One region of the Streptomyces sp. NPDC091412 genome, then DNA from elsewhere that is predicted to be linked to it. Evidence: riboswitches for the same ligand, from Rfam matches in the RefSeq annotation. Region 1 holds a riboswitch; the other holds the start of a gene.

What was found. A riboswitch is a leader RNA that binds a small molecule or an ion and turns the genes downstream of it on or off. The one in region 1 is predicted to bind cobalamin.
Region 2: linked by a shared signal. The riboswitch ahead of ACIQMV_RS06170 (ribonucleoside-diphosphate reductase subunit alpha) and the one ahead of ACIQMV_RS35175 (cobalamin biosynthesis protein) in region 1 are both predicted to bind cobalamin.

Annotation. Positions count from the first base shown of each region.
Region 1 is NZ_JBIVTV010000025.1:48,857-56,590, reverse strand. Features, by position in the region: gene cobN (cobaltochelatase subunit CobN) at 1-838, opposite strand, end outside; gene ACIQMV_RS35180 (cobyric acid synthase) at 835-2,343, opposite strand; gene ACIQMV_RS35175 (cobalamin biosynthesis protein) at 2,340-3,281, opposite strand; cobalamin riboswitch at 3,381-3,518, opposite strand; gene ACIQMV_RS35170 (hypothetical protein) at 3,861-4,085, opposite strand; gene ACIQMV_RS35165 (anion permease) at 4,119-5,381, opposite strand; gene ACIQMV_RS35160 (class II aldolase/adducin family protein) at 5,536-6,249, shown strand; gene ACIQMV_RS35155 (alpha/beta hydrolase) at 6,559-7,686, shown strand.
Region 2 is NZ_JBIVTV010000002.1:442,827-450,560, forward strand. Features, by position in the region: gene cyc1 (epi-isozizaene synthase) at 1-104, shown strand, start outside; gene ACIQMV_RS06150 (cytochrome P450) at 101-1,474, shown strand; gene ACIQMV_RS06155 (helix-turn-helix domain-containing protein) at 1,496-2,461, opposite strand; gene ACIQMV_RS06160 (hypothetical protein) at 2,555-2,809, shown strand; gene ACIQMV_RS06165 (ribonucleotide-diphosphate reductase subunit beta) at 2,722-3,735, opposite strand; gene ACIQMV_RS06170 (ribonucleoside-diphosphate reductase subunit alpha) at 3,735-6,101, opposite strand; cobalamin riboswitch at 6,224-6,378, opposite strand; gene ACIQMV_RS06175 (GNAT family N-acetyltransferase) at 6,424-6,930, opposite strand; gene mctP (monocarboxylate uptake permease MctP) at 7,009-7,734, opposite strand, start outside.

The DNA.
Region 1 (7,734 bases):
ACTCCGGGATCGCGACCTGCATGGCCGCGTCCATGGGGGACAGCGCGGCGTCGGACTCGTCCCAGGCGGCGCGCGAGGAGGTCAGGCAGAGCCCTTGCAGCACGGGGATGTTCAGGTCCGCGAGCGCCCCGATGTCCCAGGCCTCCTCGTCCCCGCCCGCCGAGGCCTGCGAGGCGTGCGTGCCGCCGGCCGCGAGGACGGTGGCGACCAGGGCGTCGGCGCGCCCGAGGATCTCGTACAGCCCGGCGTCCGCGCCGCGCAGCGAACCGCAGTAGACGGGAAGGGCGTTGGCGCCGTGCGCCTCGATCGCGTCGCACAGGGTGTCGACGAACGCGCTGTTGCCGCTCAGTTCGTGGGCGCGGTAGAAGAGCACGCCGACGGTCGGCCGGCCGGCGGCCAGGGCACGTTCGCCGTGGACGCCGTACTCCGGCATCCGCCGCGGCTCCTCGAAGCCCTCGCCGGTCAGCAGCACCGTGTCGGAGAGGAACCGGGCGAGTTCCGCCAGGTTCTCCGGGCCGCCCTCGACGAGGTACTTCAGCGCCTCCGCCACGACTCCGGCCGGCACCGACGACTCGGCCATCAACTCGGCGTCCGGTACGGCCTCTCCGCCCAGCAGCACCGTCGGGACGCCGGAGGCCTTCAGCGCGGCGAGCCCCTCCTCCCAGGCGCGCTTGCCGCCGAGCAGCCGTACGACGGCGATGTCCGCGCCGTCCAGCAGCCCCGGAAGCTCCTCGTCGACGTCCACGCGGGTCGGGTTGCCGATCCGGTAGGAGGCGGCCGAGGCTCGGGCGGCGAGCAGATCGGTGTCGGCGGTCGACAACAACAACACTGTGCTCATGCGGGCGCTCCCGGTGGAATGAAAGGCAGTCCTTGCGGCGCGCCCGACTCGATGAGCCGCCAGAGCGCGTCCGTGTCCGCGTGCTGTTCGATCAGGTCGCCGAGCCGGTCGAGCTGCTCCTCGCGCAGCGCGGCGAACGAGGTGTCGGGCGCCGGCACGAAACGGCGGCCGGCGGCGGCCGCCACCTCGCGCAGGAACGCGCGCCGGAAGCCGTCCGACTCCAGTGAGCCGTGCCAGTGCGTGCCCCAGACGGCCCCGACCCGGCAGCCGTCCAAGAAGGGCTCTCCGCCGGTGACTTCGGCGACCCCGTGGTGGATCTCGTATCCCTCGACCCGTTCGCCGAGGGCTTCGCCCCGCGGCCGGGTGAGGGTCTTCTCGCGGGCGAACCTGACCCGTACGGGCAGCAGGCCCAGCCCGTCGACGTGGCCGCGCCGGCTCTCCACGTCGTCCTCGATGTGCTCGCCGAGGAGCTGGAAGCCGCCGCAGATGCCCAGCACCGGCCGCCCCTGGGCGGCCCTGCTCGCCAGGGCCCGCGCGAGCCCCCGCTCCCGCAGCCATTCCAGTGCCCTGACCGTGCCGCGTGTGCCGGGCACGACGACGAGGTCGGCGTCGGTCAGTTCCTCGGGCCGGTCCACGAACCGCACGACGACGCCCGGTTCGGCGGCGAGCGCGTCCACGTCGGTGAAGTTGGACATCAGCGGCACGGCGCAGACGGCGACCCGCAGCACGTCCTCGCCGACCGGCGGCGCCACGGTGGACTCCCGCACCGCGCCCCGCAGCGACACCCTCAGTCCGTCCTCCTCGTCGATGCCGAGCCCGTGCCGGAACGGCAGCACGCCGTACGTACTCCGGCCGGTGAGCCCGTGCAGCATGTCGAGCCCGGGTTCGAGCAGCGAGACGTCCCCGCGGAACTTGTTGACGAGGAACCCGGCGACGAGTTCCTGGTCCTCCGGCGACAGCAGGGCGAGCGTGCCGAAGAAGGAGGCGAAGACGCCGCCGCGGTCGATGTCGCCGACGACGAGCACGGGCAGCCGCGCGCCGCGCGCGATCCCCATGTTGACGATGTCGGTCCGGCGCAGGTTGATCTCCGCCGGGCTGCCCGCCCCCTCGCAGATCACCGCGTCGTACGTGCTGCGCAACTCGGCGAGGCAGTCCAGCACGGTGCCGAGGAGCTTCTGCTGCCGGCCGCCGTGGTAGCCGCGTGCGCTCAACTCGCCCACCGGCCTGCCCAGCAGCACGACCTGGCTGCTCTGCTCGCCGCCCGGCTTGAGCAGCACCGGGTTCATCAGCGCGGTCGGCTCGACCCGGCACGCCTGGGCCTGCATGGCCTGCGCCCGCCCGATCTCGGCGCCCTCCCGGGTGACGAACGAGTTGAGGGACATGTTCTGCGCCTTGAAGGGGGCGACCTTCACGCCCTGGCGCACCAGCCACCGGCAGATCCCGGCGGTGACGACGCTCTTCCCGGCGTCGGAGGTGGTGCCGGCGACGAGCAGACCGCCACTCATGACGTCCGTCCTCTCTTCAGCAGCCGTACGCCCGCGCACACGCCGAGCGCGAGCCAGCCCACGCGGCGGGAGAGCCGTACCGCGCGCCCGATGTCACCCGGCCGGACGGCTCGTCCGGTGCCGTTGAGCTCCGGGCGGTGCTCCACGCGCCCGGCGTACGAGAGCGTGCCGCCCAGCCGCACCCCGAGCGCCCCCGCGAACGCGGCTTCCACCGGACCGGCGTTGGGGCTCGGGTGCCGGCCGGCGTCGGCGCGCCAGGCCCGTACGGCACCGCGCGGGTCGTCGCCCGCGACGGCCGCCAGGGCGGCGGTGAGCCGTGCCCCCGGCCATCCGGCGAGGTCGTCGAGCCGGGCCGAGGCCCAGCCGTAGCGGCGGTACCGGGGGGACTTGTGCCCGACCATGGCGTCCAGGGTGTTGACCGCGCGGAAGCCGAGGAGGCCCGGCACACCGGCGGCGGCGCCCCACACCAGCGCGCCCACCACCGCGTCGGAGGTGTTCTCGGCGACGGACTCGACGACGGCCCGGGCGATCCCGTCGGCGTCCAGCGCCTGCGGATCGCGCCCGCACAGATGCGGCAGCCGCGCCCGGGCGCCCTCGACGTCCCCGGCGTCCAGCGCGCGCCCGATCTCCCGCGCCTCACGGGCGAGGGAGGTCCCGCCGACGACGGCCCAGGTGGCGGCGGCGGTCAGCGCGACGGACGCGGTACGCGAGGAACGCGCGGCGGACGCGGCCAGTGCGGCCGACCCCAGGACACCGCCCACGCACACGGCGGTGTGCAGGGCGCCCCAGCCGCGGTGGTCCCGCCACAGCGCGCGTTCCACGGCACCCGCGGCCCGTCCGAACACGGCGACGGGGTGCCCGCGGCGTGGATCGCCGAGGAGCAGGTCACCGAGGAGGCCGGCGGCGGCGCCGTACGCGAAGTCGCGATCGGCACCCATCGGGTCAGCCGGTCGTGCGGTCGGTCGGACAGACGGTGGTGAACCTTGTTCGGCAGCCGCGCATGGCGATATGTGTCCTCACTCAGGGTGTCCACGCCCTGGTTCGACGAGACCGGCGGCGAGAGTTCCTGGCTCCCGGGGAAGTTCTTCCCCGGTCACAGTGGCGGGACCGCGCCGGATTCGCACCGGACTTCCTCTCCTGCCGCCGTACTTGGCTCCGGCAGTCCACCACGCACCGCGAACACCCGTCAACCTGCCGTTGACCTGCGCAGGGGTACTGAGATGAGGCCCACACCGCGGGCGCCGGGAACCAGAAGACCCGCCCTTCCCGGGCCGTCGTGGGGACGGTCCGCGAAGGGCGGGTGACGTGAGGGGCGGGACCCGGTTGTCCGGGTCCCGCGCCGGGCTGGGCCAGGGCTAGGGTCTTTCGTTTGGATCAGGCCGGATCAGGGAGCGGGGTCTGGTGCCATGCATCGCAAGGCGGAGGAGGGCGGCAGGGCGGAGCCCTGCCAACCGACGACAACGCGGCGAGGCGCGGCACCAGGGCCCGCGAGCCCGGCATGATCCAAACGAGAGGCCCTAGGCCACGATCAGGTAGATCCCGTAGGCCACGGCGGCGGCGCACGCGGCGAAGCAGGCGTAGGCGCCGGTGACCGCGAGGCTTCCGCCGCCGTGGCCCTCGGCGACGGCCCGCTCGCGGCGGGAGAGACCGGCGATGCCGAGGGTGAACAGGGCCACGAGGCCCACCGCGACGCCGAGGCTGACGCCGAAGACGGAGCCGAGGGCCACCCAGTCGATCTTCATGGTGTTTCTCTTCCTTCTGCCTGTGGCGCGGGCTCAGACGGCGGCGGCCGGCGGGGTCGCCACGGACGCGGGATCACCGACGGGCGCGGAGGCCTGGGCGGGGATCGTGGCCGTGAGCTGCTCGGTCACCGGGGAGGCCGGGGGCGGGGTGACGGCGGCGATGGCCTGGGTGACCACGCCGGCCGGCTCCTCGGTCTCGTTGACGTTGGTGTGGTCGACGACCTCGCGGCGGGAGATCTTCCAGATCACGGCGCTGGAGGCCACCAGGAACGCGGCGACGAGCCAGGTGCCCCAGTGGCCGAGGCGCGTCACCGCCTCCGCGCCGGCCGCGACCAGGGCCGCGGCGGGCAGCGTGAGGGCCCAGGCGACGGCCATGCGGGTCGCGGTGGACCAGCGGACCACGCCGCCCTTGCGGCCCAGGCCCGCGCCCATCACCGAACCGGAGACGACGTGCGTGGTGGAGAGGGAGAAGCCGAGGTGGGAGGAGGCCAGGATGGCGGTGGCCGCGCTGGTCTGGGCGGCGAAGCCCTGCTGCGGCTGAAGGTCGGTCAGGCCCTTGCCCATGGTGCGGATGATGCGCCAGCCGCCGATGTAGGTGCCGAGCGCGATGGCCAGGCCCGCCGAGAGGATGACCCAGGTGGGAGGGTTGGAACCGGGGGCGAGGGCGCCGCCGGCGATCAGGGCGAGGGTGATGACGCCCATCGTCTTCTGCGCGTCGTTGGTGCCGTGGGCCAGCGAGACCAGGCCCGCGGAGGCGATCTGCCCGGCGCGGTGGCCCTTCTCGGCCGCCTTGCCGTGCGAGTTCGACCTGCTGCCGATGCCGTACGACAGACGGGTCGAGACCAGCGCGGCGAGACCCGCGACGACCGGGGCGGCGACCGCCGGGATGAGGACCTTGGTGAGCAGGACACCGCCGTGCACGGCGCTGAAGCCGGCCGAGGCGATGGTGGCGCCGATCAGACCGCCCATGAGGGCGTGCGAGGAACTGGAGGGGAGTCCGACCAGCCAGGTCAGCAGGTTCCAGAGGATCGCGCCCACCAGGGCGGCGAAGATGACTTCGGGACGGATGCCGTTCTCGTCGACGAGACCCTTGGAGATCGTGTTGGCGACCTCCACGGACAGGAAGGCGCCCACCAGGTTCAGCACGGCGGACATGGCCACCGCGACCTTGGGCTTGAGTGCACCGGTGGAGATGGTTGTGGCCATCGCGTTTGCGGTGTCGTGGAAACCGTTCGTGAAATCGAACGCGAGTGCGGTGATCACCACCATCGCGAGGATCAGCGAGAAGCTTTCCATTTACCCAGGCAATCGTTCGAGCGTCATTGGCGCGTTGAACGTAGGTAACCCGGGTGAACGGAAGATGAACTGAGTCGGTCATCGCGGTGTCCGTTCCCGTGGTCCGATGGGGAGAGAGCGATCGCTCGCGGAGGTGTCCTGGCAGGATCGGCGCATGACCGAACTCGGAGAGACGGCCCGCGCCTGGCGGGCGCTGGTCGCGACGGCCCGCCGCACAGTGTCCGACGGACTGGTCGTCGGCACCTCCGGCAACGTGTCCGTACGCGTGGGCGACACCGTGCTGGTCACCCCCTCGGGCGTCCCCTACGACCGGCTCACGGACGACGACGTCACCGGCGTCGGCCTGGACGGCCGGCAGGTGCTCGGCACACTGGTGCCGACCAGCGAACTGCCCATGCATCTCGCGGTCTACCGCAGCACCGAAGCGGGCGCCGTCGTCCACACCCACGCCGTGCACGCGACGGCCGTCTCGACCCTCGTCACCGAGCTCCCGCTGATCCACTACATGGCCGGCGCGCTCGGCGGGCCCGTCCGCGTGGCCCCGTACGCCACGTACGGCACCGAGGAGCTGGCCGGGAACATGCTGCGTGCCCTCGACGGCCGCACCGGCTGCCTGCTGCGCAACCACGGCACCGTCACTTACGGCACCACCCTCGACCAGGCCTACGACCGTACGGCCCAGCTGGAGTGGATGTGCCGTGTGTGGCTGGCGGCGTCCAGCGTCCCCGGCCTGACACCGGCTCTGCTGACGCCGGAGCAACTGGCCCGGGCGGGGGAGCGGCTGCGGGCGTACGGACAGCCTGGGCAGGGGCAGGGGCAGGGGCAGGGGCAGGGGCAGGGGCAGGGGCAGGGGCAGGGGCAGGGGTAGCGGTCGGGGCCGGGGCGGGAGCCGGGGCAGGGGTAGCGGTCGGGGCCGGGACAGGGGCGGGAGCCGGGGCCGGGGCAGCGGTCGGGGCCGGGGCCGGGGCCGGGGCGGGAGCCGGGGGAGGGACAGGGACGGGAGCCGGGTCAGGGAGTCGGGAACGGCGCGGGACGGTAGCCCCGTCTGCGGGCGGCGCCGGACCCGTGTGCGGGCGCCGCCGGAATGAACGCCGCTCTCCATGGAACTCGCGCGGACATGTCATCCCGACCCTTCGTCCCACTGGCCGGTGACCGGGTGCGCCAGGACACTGGAGCCGTGCCCACAGTCAAAGCGACGGCCGTGGCCGTCACCGCAGCCCTGGCGGCCGGCGCGGCGAGCGTCGCCGCTGGCCGGCTCGCCAGTGACGCCGCGCTCAAGGCGCTTCCGGGCCGGCCCCTGCCCACCGAACCCCGGCTCAGCGTGCACGGCACGGCCGCCGGCCAGATCAGCCTCACCCGGGACCTGGCCTCCCTGCGCCCGGGCACCTACGGCCTGGCCGGCGACGGCTCCCACGCGGTGGTCGGCCCCGTCCTGCCCACCGCCCCGCACCGGCCCGACACCGTCGTACGCCGGCTGGAGCGCGTCACCCACGGCGCCCTGAACCGCGGCGACAAGGTGTGGCTCACCCCGAACCTGCACGTCGGCGACCCGCGCTCCGCCCTCGGCATCGAGCACGCCGACGTCGACATACCGGGCGAACTGGGCCCCCTGCCCGCGTGGTTCGTGCCCGGAGTGCGCGAGGCCTGGGTGATCGCGGTGCACGGCCTGGGCGCCACCCGCGAACTCCCCATGAACATCATGGGGTTCCTGCACCGCCGGCACTTCCCGGTGCTGGCCCTCGCCTACCGCGGCGACCTCGGCGCGCCCCGTCCGCCGGACGGCCTGAACCACCTCGGCGAGACCGAGTGGCGGGACCTGGACGCGGCGATCCGCTACGCCGTGCGGTACGGCGCCGAGCGGATCGTTCTGCACGGCTGGTCCACCGGCGCCACGATGGCGCTGCGCGCCGCCACCCGCTCGGCGGTGCGCGAGCGGATCTCCGGACTGGTGCTGGACTCCCCGGTCCTCAACTGGGAGGTGACGCTGCGGGCTCTGGCCCGGGCGCGGCATACCCCGGGCCCGCTGCTGCCGCTCGCGGTGCGCGCCGCGCAGGGGCGCACCGGTCTGTACGGCGACCGCCCGGCCGACGCGACGGACCCGGAGGGACTCACGGTACCGACGCTGATCTTCCACGGCCCGGGCGACCAGGTGGCCCCCTGGCAGCTCTCCCGCCGCCTCGCCGAACGCCGTCCCAACCTGGTCGCGCTGCACACGGTGCCGAACGCTCCGCACGGGGCGATGTGGAACGCCGACCCCGAAGGGTACGAGGAAGCCCTGCGGCGCTTCCTGACGCCGTTGATGTGAGGCGGGGCCCGGTTCCGTTTCGTCCCGTGCCACCTGCCTCGGGGCCGG
Region 2 (7,734 bases), on a different contig from region 1:
CCGTCTACTGGTTCCACCACGAGTCCGGCCGGTACATGGTCGACAGTTGGGAGGACCCGGCCACACCCCCGTACGTCGACAACGAAGGGGCGGGTGGGAAATGACCGCCGAATCAGTGCAGTCGGAAACCCGGCACAACGCACCGGGACCACAAGAGCCACCGGTGGCCGGGGGCGGGGTGCCGCTCCTCGGCCACGGTCTGAAACTGGTCCGCGATCCGCTGGCCTTCATGTCCCAACTGCGCGACCACGGCGACGTCGTCCGGCTCCAGCTCGGCCCGAAGACGGTGTACGCCGTCACCACGCCCGCCCTCACCGGCGCGGTGGCCCTCAGCCCCGACTACATCATCTCCGGCCCGCTGTGGGAGTCCTTGGAGGGCCTGGTCGGCAAGGAGGGGGTGGCCACCTCCAACGGCGCGCTGCACCGGCGCCAGCGCCGCACCATCCAGCCCGCCTTCCGGCTCGACGCCATCCCCGCCTACGGGCCGGTCATGGAGGAGGAGGCGCACGCGCTGACCGAGCGCTGGCGGCCCGGGGAGACGATCGACTGCGCCTCGGAGGCCTTCCGGATCGCCGTGCGGATCGCGGCCCGCTGCCTGCTGCGCGGCCGGTACATGGACGAGTGCGCCGACCGGCTGTGCGACGCGCTGGCCACCGTCTTCCGCGGGATGTACCAGCGGATGGTGGTGCCGCTCGGGCCGCTGTACCGGCTGCCGCTGCCGGCCAACCGTGAATTCAACCGGGCGCTCGCCGATCTGCATCTCCTCGTCGACGAGATCATCGCCGAGCGCCGGGCATCCGGTCGGAATCCGGACGATTTGCTGACGGCATTGCTGACGGCCAAGGACGACAATGGCGAGCCCATCGGGGAACAGGAGATCCACGACCAGGTGGTCGCGATACTCACCCCGGGCAGCGAAACGGTGGGCGCCACGATCATGTGGCTGCTCCGGGTGCTCGCGATACACCCGGAACACGGTGACCGGATCCGTGCGGAGGTCGAATCCGTCACCGGCGGCCGCCCGGTCGGATTCGACGACGTCCGCAGACTCACACACACCAACAATGTCATCGTGGAGACGATGCGTTTGCGGCCGGCCGTATGGGTATTGACGCGGCGGGCGGTGACCGAAACCGAACTCGGTGGCTATCGCATTCCGGCCGGGGCGGACATCATCTACAGCCCGTACGCCGTCCAGCGAGATCGGCGCTCGTATCCGGACAACCTTGAGTTCGACCCCGACCGCTGGCTTCCGGAACGCGCCAAGGACGTACCGAAATACGCCATGAGCCCGTTCAGCGTGGGCAACCGCAAGTGCCCCAGTGACCACTTCTCGATGGCGCTTTTGAGTCTGTTCACCGCCGCGGTGGCGACGAAGTTCCGCTTCGAGGAGGTTCCCGGTTCGGACGGCACGCCCCGGGTCGGCATCACCCTGCGCCCGGAGAGGATGCTGGTGCGGCCGGTGCTGAGGTGACGTGAGCGGCACGGCGCGCGTTCAGGCGGCCTGCGGGCCCCGGAACGCGCGCCGGTAGGAGTTCGGGGTGGTGCCCAGCGCGCGGACGAACTGGTGCCGCAGCGCCGCCGCGGTCCCGAACCCCGTACGGTCCGCGATCGTGTCCATGGTCTCGTCCGTCGCCTCCAGCAACCGCTGTGCCAGCAGCACGCGTTGGCGCAGCAGCCAGCGGTACGGAGTGGTACCCGTCTCCTGCTGGAAGCGGCGGGCGAAGGTCCGCGGCGACATATGGGCGCGGGCGGCGAGCTGTTCGACGGTGACCTCCTGGTCCAGATGCTGCTCCATCCAGACCAGCACCTCGCCGACCGTGTCGCAGGAGGACTTCGGCAGCGGCCGCTCGATGTACTGGGCCTGCCCGCCGTCGCGATGCGGGGGCACCACCATCCGCCGGGCGATCTTGTTGGCGACCTCCGGGCCCTGTTCCTTGCGCACGATGTGCAGGCAGGCGTCGATACCGGAGGCGGTGCCGGCCGAGGTGATCACCGGGTCCGCGTCCACGTACAGCACGTCCGGCTCGACCATCGCCCGGGGGAAGCGCCGGGCCAGTTCGTCCGCGTGCCTCCAGTGCGCCGCGCAGCGCCGCCCGTCCAGCAGACCGGCGGCGCCCAGCACGAAGACGCCCGAGCAGACGCTGAGCACCCGCGCGCCCCGGTCCACCGCCCGGCGCAGCGCGTCAAGGAGCTCGGGCGGGTAGCCGCGCGAGGTGACGGCGTCGGTGGCCGGCACCGTGATCAGGTCGGCCTCCTCCAGCCGGTCCAGGCCGTGCGGTGTCGAGACCGTGAGGCCGGGGACGTGGGTGCTCAGCGCCGGGCCCTCCGCGGAGACGACCGCGAAGTCGTAGACAGGCAGCCCCTCGTCACTGCGGTCGAGTCCGAACACCTCGCAGACCACGCCGAGCTCGAAGGGGTGCACTCCGTCCAGCAGCACGGTGGCCACGTTTTTCAGCATGGCTCCAGTGTGCCCCCGCGGTGGCAGGATTTTGAAGGTGTACGGCAGTCCTGCCACTCACGGTAAGGAGCGTCCGGCGCCACACTGGTGTCCATGACTACGACACAGCTGCAAGGCCTGATCTCGATGCTCGTCGTCCTCGGACTCCTGGTCCTCATGGTCCTGCCGTCGGTGATCGGCATCGTCCACGACCGACGTGCCGACCGCCGGATCCGCCAGGCCCACGAGGACCGGGAGGCCCGCGAGAGCCGCGACGAGGCTCAGAAGTCCTCGTCCAGGTCGACGGTGCCCTCCACCGCCACCTGGTACGCCGACGGGCGCCGCTCGAAGAAGTTGGTCAGCTCCTGAACGCCCTGGAGCTCCATGAAGGAGAAGGGGTTCTCGGAGCCGTACACCGGAGCGAAGCCGAGGCGCGTCAGGCGCTGATCGGCGACGCACTCCAGGTACTGCCGCATCGAGTCGGTGTTCATCCCCGGGAGGCCGTCACCGCACAGGTCGCGCGCGAACTGCAGCTCGGCCTCGACGGCCTCCCGCAGCATGTCGGTGACCTGCCGCTGGAGGTCCTCGTCGAAGAGGTCCGGCTCCTCCTTGCGCACGGTGTCGACCACGTCGAAGGCGAAGGACATGTGCATCGTCTCGTCACGGAACACCCAGTTGGTGCCGGTGGCCAGACCGTGCAGCAGGCCGCGGCTGCGGAACCAGTAGACGTAGGCGAAGGCGCCGTAGAAGAACAGGCCCTCGATGCACGCGGCGAAGCAGACGAGGTTGAGCAGGAAGCGCCGGCGGTCCGCCTTCGTCTCCAGCTGGTCCAGCTTCTCCACCGAGTCCATCCACTTGAAGCAGAACTCGGCCTTCTCCCGGATGGAGGGGATGTTCTCCACCGCGTCGAAGGCGGCGGCGCGGTCCTCCGGGTCCGGGAGGTAGGTGTCCAGCAGCGTCAGATAGAACTGGACGTGCACGGCCTCCTCGAACAGCTGCCTGCTCAAGTACAGGCGCGCCTCGGGGGAGTTGATGTGCTTGTAGAGCGTGAGCACCAGGTTGTTGGCGACGATCGAGTCGCCCGTCGCGAAGAACGCGACCAGCCGGCCGATGAGGTGCTGCTCGCCCGGGCTCAGCTTGGCGAGGTCGGCGACGTCCGAGTGGAGGTCGACCTCCTCCACGGTCCAGGTGTTCTTGATGGCGTCCCGGTAGCGCTCGTAGAAGTCCGGGTAGCGCATCGGACGGAGCGTCAGCTCGAAGCCGGGGTCGAGCAGGTTCTTGGTCTCGCTGGTCATTACTGGCAGGCCTCGCAGGACTCGGGGTTCTCAAGGGAGCAGGCGATCGCGTCGGCGTCCGGCGCCGCCTGCTGGACGGGGACGGTGGCGGCGGCCTGGGCCCGGGCGGCGCGCGCGATCCGGGTCGCCGGGCGGGACCGCAGGTAGTACGTCGTCTTCAGCCCCTGCCTCCAGGCGTAGGCGTACATCGAGGAGAGCTTGCCGATGGTCGGCGTCTCCAGGAACAGGTTCAGGGACTGGGACTGGTCCAGGAACGCGGTGCGGGCCGCGGCCATGTCGATCAGACCGCGCTGCGGGATCTCCCACGCCGTGCGGTACAGCGTCCGCACGTCCTCGGGGATCCACGCGAAGTCCTGCACCGAGCCGTTCGCCTCGCGCAGCGCCTCGCGGGTGCGGGCGTCCCAGACGCCGAGCGCCTTCAGATCGTTCACCAGGTACGAGTTGACCTGCAGGAACTCCCCGGAGAGCGTCTCGCGCTTGAAGAGGTTGGAGACCTGCGGCTCGATGCACTCGTACACGCCCGCGATCGAGGCGATGGTCGCGGTCGGGGCGATCGCGAGCAGCAGCGAGTTGCGCATGCCGACGGCGGCGATCCGCTCGCGCAGGGCCGCCCAGCGCTCCGGCCAGGTCAGCTCGACGTCGTAGTGGTCGGGGTGCAGCACGCCCTGGGCCGTACGGGTCTTCTCCCACGCGGGCAGCGGGCCGTTGCGCTCGGCGAGGTCGGCGGACGCCTCGTACGCGGCGAGCATGATCCGCTCGGCGATACGGGTGGACAGGGCCTTCGCCTCCGGGGAGTCGAAGGGCAGGCGCAGCTTGAAGAAGACGTCCTGAAGGCCCATGGCGCCCAGGCCCACCGGCCGCCAGCGGGCGTTGGAGCGGCCCGCCTGCTCGGTCGGGTAGAAGTTGATGTCGACCACGCGGTCGAGGAAGGTGACCGCGGTGCGGACGGTCTCGTCCAGCCGCTCCCAGTCGATGTCCCCGCCGGCCACGAACGCGCCGAGGTTGACCGAACCCAGGTTGCACACCGCCGTCTCGCCGTCGTCGGTGACCTCCAGGATCTCCGTGCAGAGGTTGGAGGAGTGGACGACGTGGCCCGGCTGCGCCGTCTGGTTGGCGGTGCGGTTGGCGGCGTCCTTGAAGGTCATCCAGCCGTTGCCGGTCTGCGCGAGGGTGCGCATCATACGGCCGTACAGGTCGCGGGCCGGCATGGTCTTCCTGGCCAGGCCACGCGCCTCCGCGGCGCGGTACGCGGCGTCGAACTCCTCGCCCCACAGGTCGGTCAGCTCCGGCACGTCCGAGGGGGAGAACAGCGACCACTGCCCGTCGGCGTTCACCCGGCGCATGAACTCGTCCGGGACCCAGTGCGCGAGGTTGAGGTTGTGCGTCCGGCGGGCGTCCTCACCGGTGTTGTCGCGCAGCTCCAGGAACTCCTCGATGTCCGAGTGCCAGGTCTCCAGGTAGACCGCGGCGGCACCCTTGCGGCGGCCGCCCTGGTTCACGGCGGCCACCGAGGCGTCCAGGGTCTTCAGGAACGGCACGATGCCGTTGGAGTGCCCGTTGGTGCCGCGGATCAGCGAACCGCGGGAGCGGATGCGGGAGTAGGCGATGCCGATGCCGCCGGCGTGCTTGGACAGCCGCGCGACCTGGAGGTAGCGCTCGTAGATGGAGTCCAGCTCGTCCCTGGGGGAGTCGAGCAGGTAGCAGGACGACATCTGGGGGTGACGCGTACCGGAGTTGAAGAGCGTGGGGGAGGAGGGGAGGTAGTCGAGGCGGCTCATCAATCCGTAGAGCGCCTCGACCTCGTCGGCCGACCGGGCGGTGTCGTCCTGCGCGAGACCCGCCGCGACCCGCAGCAGGAAGTGCTGCGGCGTCTCGATCACCTTGCGGGTGATCGGGTGCCGCAGCAGGTACCGGCTGTGCAGGGTGCGCAGGCCGAAGTAGCCGAAGCGGTCGTCGGCGCCCGGGTCGATCAGCGCGTCGAGGCGGTCGGCGTACCGGCGCGCGAACTCGGCGGTCCGGTCGGCGAGAAGGCCCTCGCGGTGTCCGACGGCGACGGAGTCGGTGAAGGACACGACGCCCTGGGAGGCGGCCTCGGCGCGGATGGCGAGGGTCAGCAGCCTGGCCGCGAGCCGGGAGTAGGCGGGGTCCTCGGAGATGAGCCCGGCGGCCGCCTCCGTGGCCAGCTCGCGCAACTCGGCCTCGTCGGCCCGCGCCGACCGGCCGCGCAGCGCGGCGGCGGCGACCCGGCCGGGGTCGGCGTCGGGGAGGTCGGCGGTCAGCTCGGTCAGGGTCCGCAGCAGTACGGCACCTGGACCGTCGGTTTCCGGAGCTGTGGCTGAAACCGGGTCTGCTGGCGCGATGGTCACGTGGAGCTCTCCCTCGCTCGGCACGGGGCCTCGCCGAGGGCAGGGGGCAGCACACGAGCGCACGCGGCGCCGCGTCCACCGGCCCATTCCACGAAGCCCGGACGTCAGGGCACCCGGACCGGACGGCCGGGCGCACTGTCGGCAGGTCCTCGGACTGACGCTCGTGACGGCCCATGGGGGCATACGCGCACGAGTACACCGTTGCGGGACAGTTCCGGATTCGCACCGGATTCCCCTGCGGCGACAGTGAGCACGAGCATACATCTTGTGCTGAGTGAGTCGGGCACCCCCATATGTTGTGCCGTGTCGATTCCGGAACGTGTCAGAATGTCAACTCGTAGGTGAGCAGCATGATGTCGTCCAGGTGCGGGAGGGGGTTCCAGTCCCGGCCCGGCGTGCGGACGAAGCCCAGGCGCTCGTAGATGCGGTGGGCGGTGTGCATGGCGCTCTGGGTGGACAGCACCACGCGGACACAGCCCTCCACGGCCCGTGCCCGGTCCAGACAGGCCCGTACGAGGGCCTCGCCGACGCCTCGGCCGCGCGCCGTGTGCGCGACGGCGAGCATCCGTATCTCGGTCTCCCCGGGACCGGCGAGGTCGGCCATGGGGCCCGTGCCGGGGACGAAGGTCACGCCGCCGAGCACCTTCCCGTCCGCCACCGCCACCAGTACCTCGGCCGCGGCCGCCCGCTTGGCCACGTCCCGCAGCTCGCCGAGATACTCGTCGCTCTCGCCGAAGTCGAGGAGGCCGTCCCGGAGGTAGGCCTGCGCGGTGATCTCACCGAGGGTGCCGTACTCGCCGGGTTCCACCGGCCGGATCACGATGTCCATGCGCCCGAGTGTGCCGCACGGGCACGGCGGCAGGCCGCCGGATTTCTCCGGCGGCCCGTGGGATGCCCCTCCCGGTTGTCAGCGCGGGGCCGCCGCCGTGGCCGGCGGGAGTTCCACCTCGACGTCCGGGTCGCCGGCGTCCGCCGTGTAGTCCTCCGGCCGGGTCTCGTCCACGCCCTCAGGCGCCTTCGCCGCCCTCAGCACGAGCGTCAGGACCACCGCGACGGCCGCGTTGAGCACGAACGCCGTCAGGCCGATGTAGCCGATCTCGCCGATGCCCGGGATCTCCTTCGCCGAGCCGCCGAAGTGCTTCTGCGTCGGCGAGGCGACCCCGTAGGCGGCGACCGTGCCGTAGACCATGCCGACGGCCCAGCCCGCCAGCAGCGCCCAGCGGTGGAACCAGCGGGTGAACAGGCCGCCGACCAGGGCCGGGAAGGTCTGCAGGATCCAGATGCCGCCGAGCAGCTGGAAGTTGATGGCGACCGTCTTGTCCATGGTCAGGACGAAGACCAGCGCGCCCACCTTGACCAGCAGCGACACGATCTTGGAGACCCGGGTCTCCTCCTTCGGCGTCGCGTGCGGACGGAGGAAGTCCTTGTAGATGTTGCGGGTGAACAGGTTCGCGGCGGCGATCGACATGATGGCCGCCGGCACCAGCGCGCCGATGGCGATCGCAGCGAACGCCACCCCCGCGAACCAGTCCGGGAACATGTTCTCGAACAGCTGTGGAATGGCCAGCTGGCCGTTCTTCACCTGCACGCCCGCCGCGATCGCCATGAAGCCCAGCAGGGCGAGCAGGCCCAG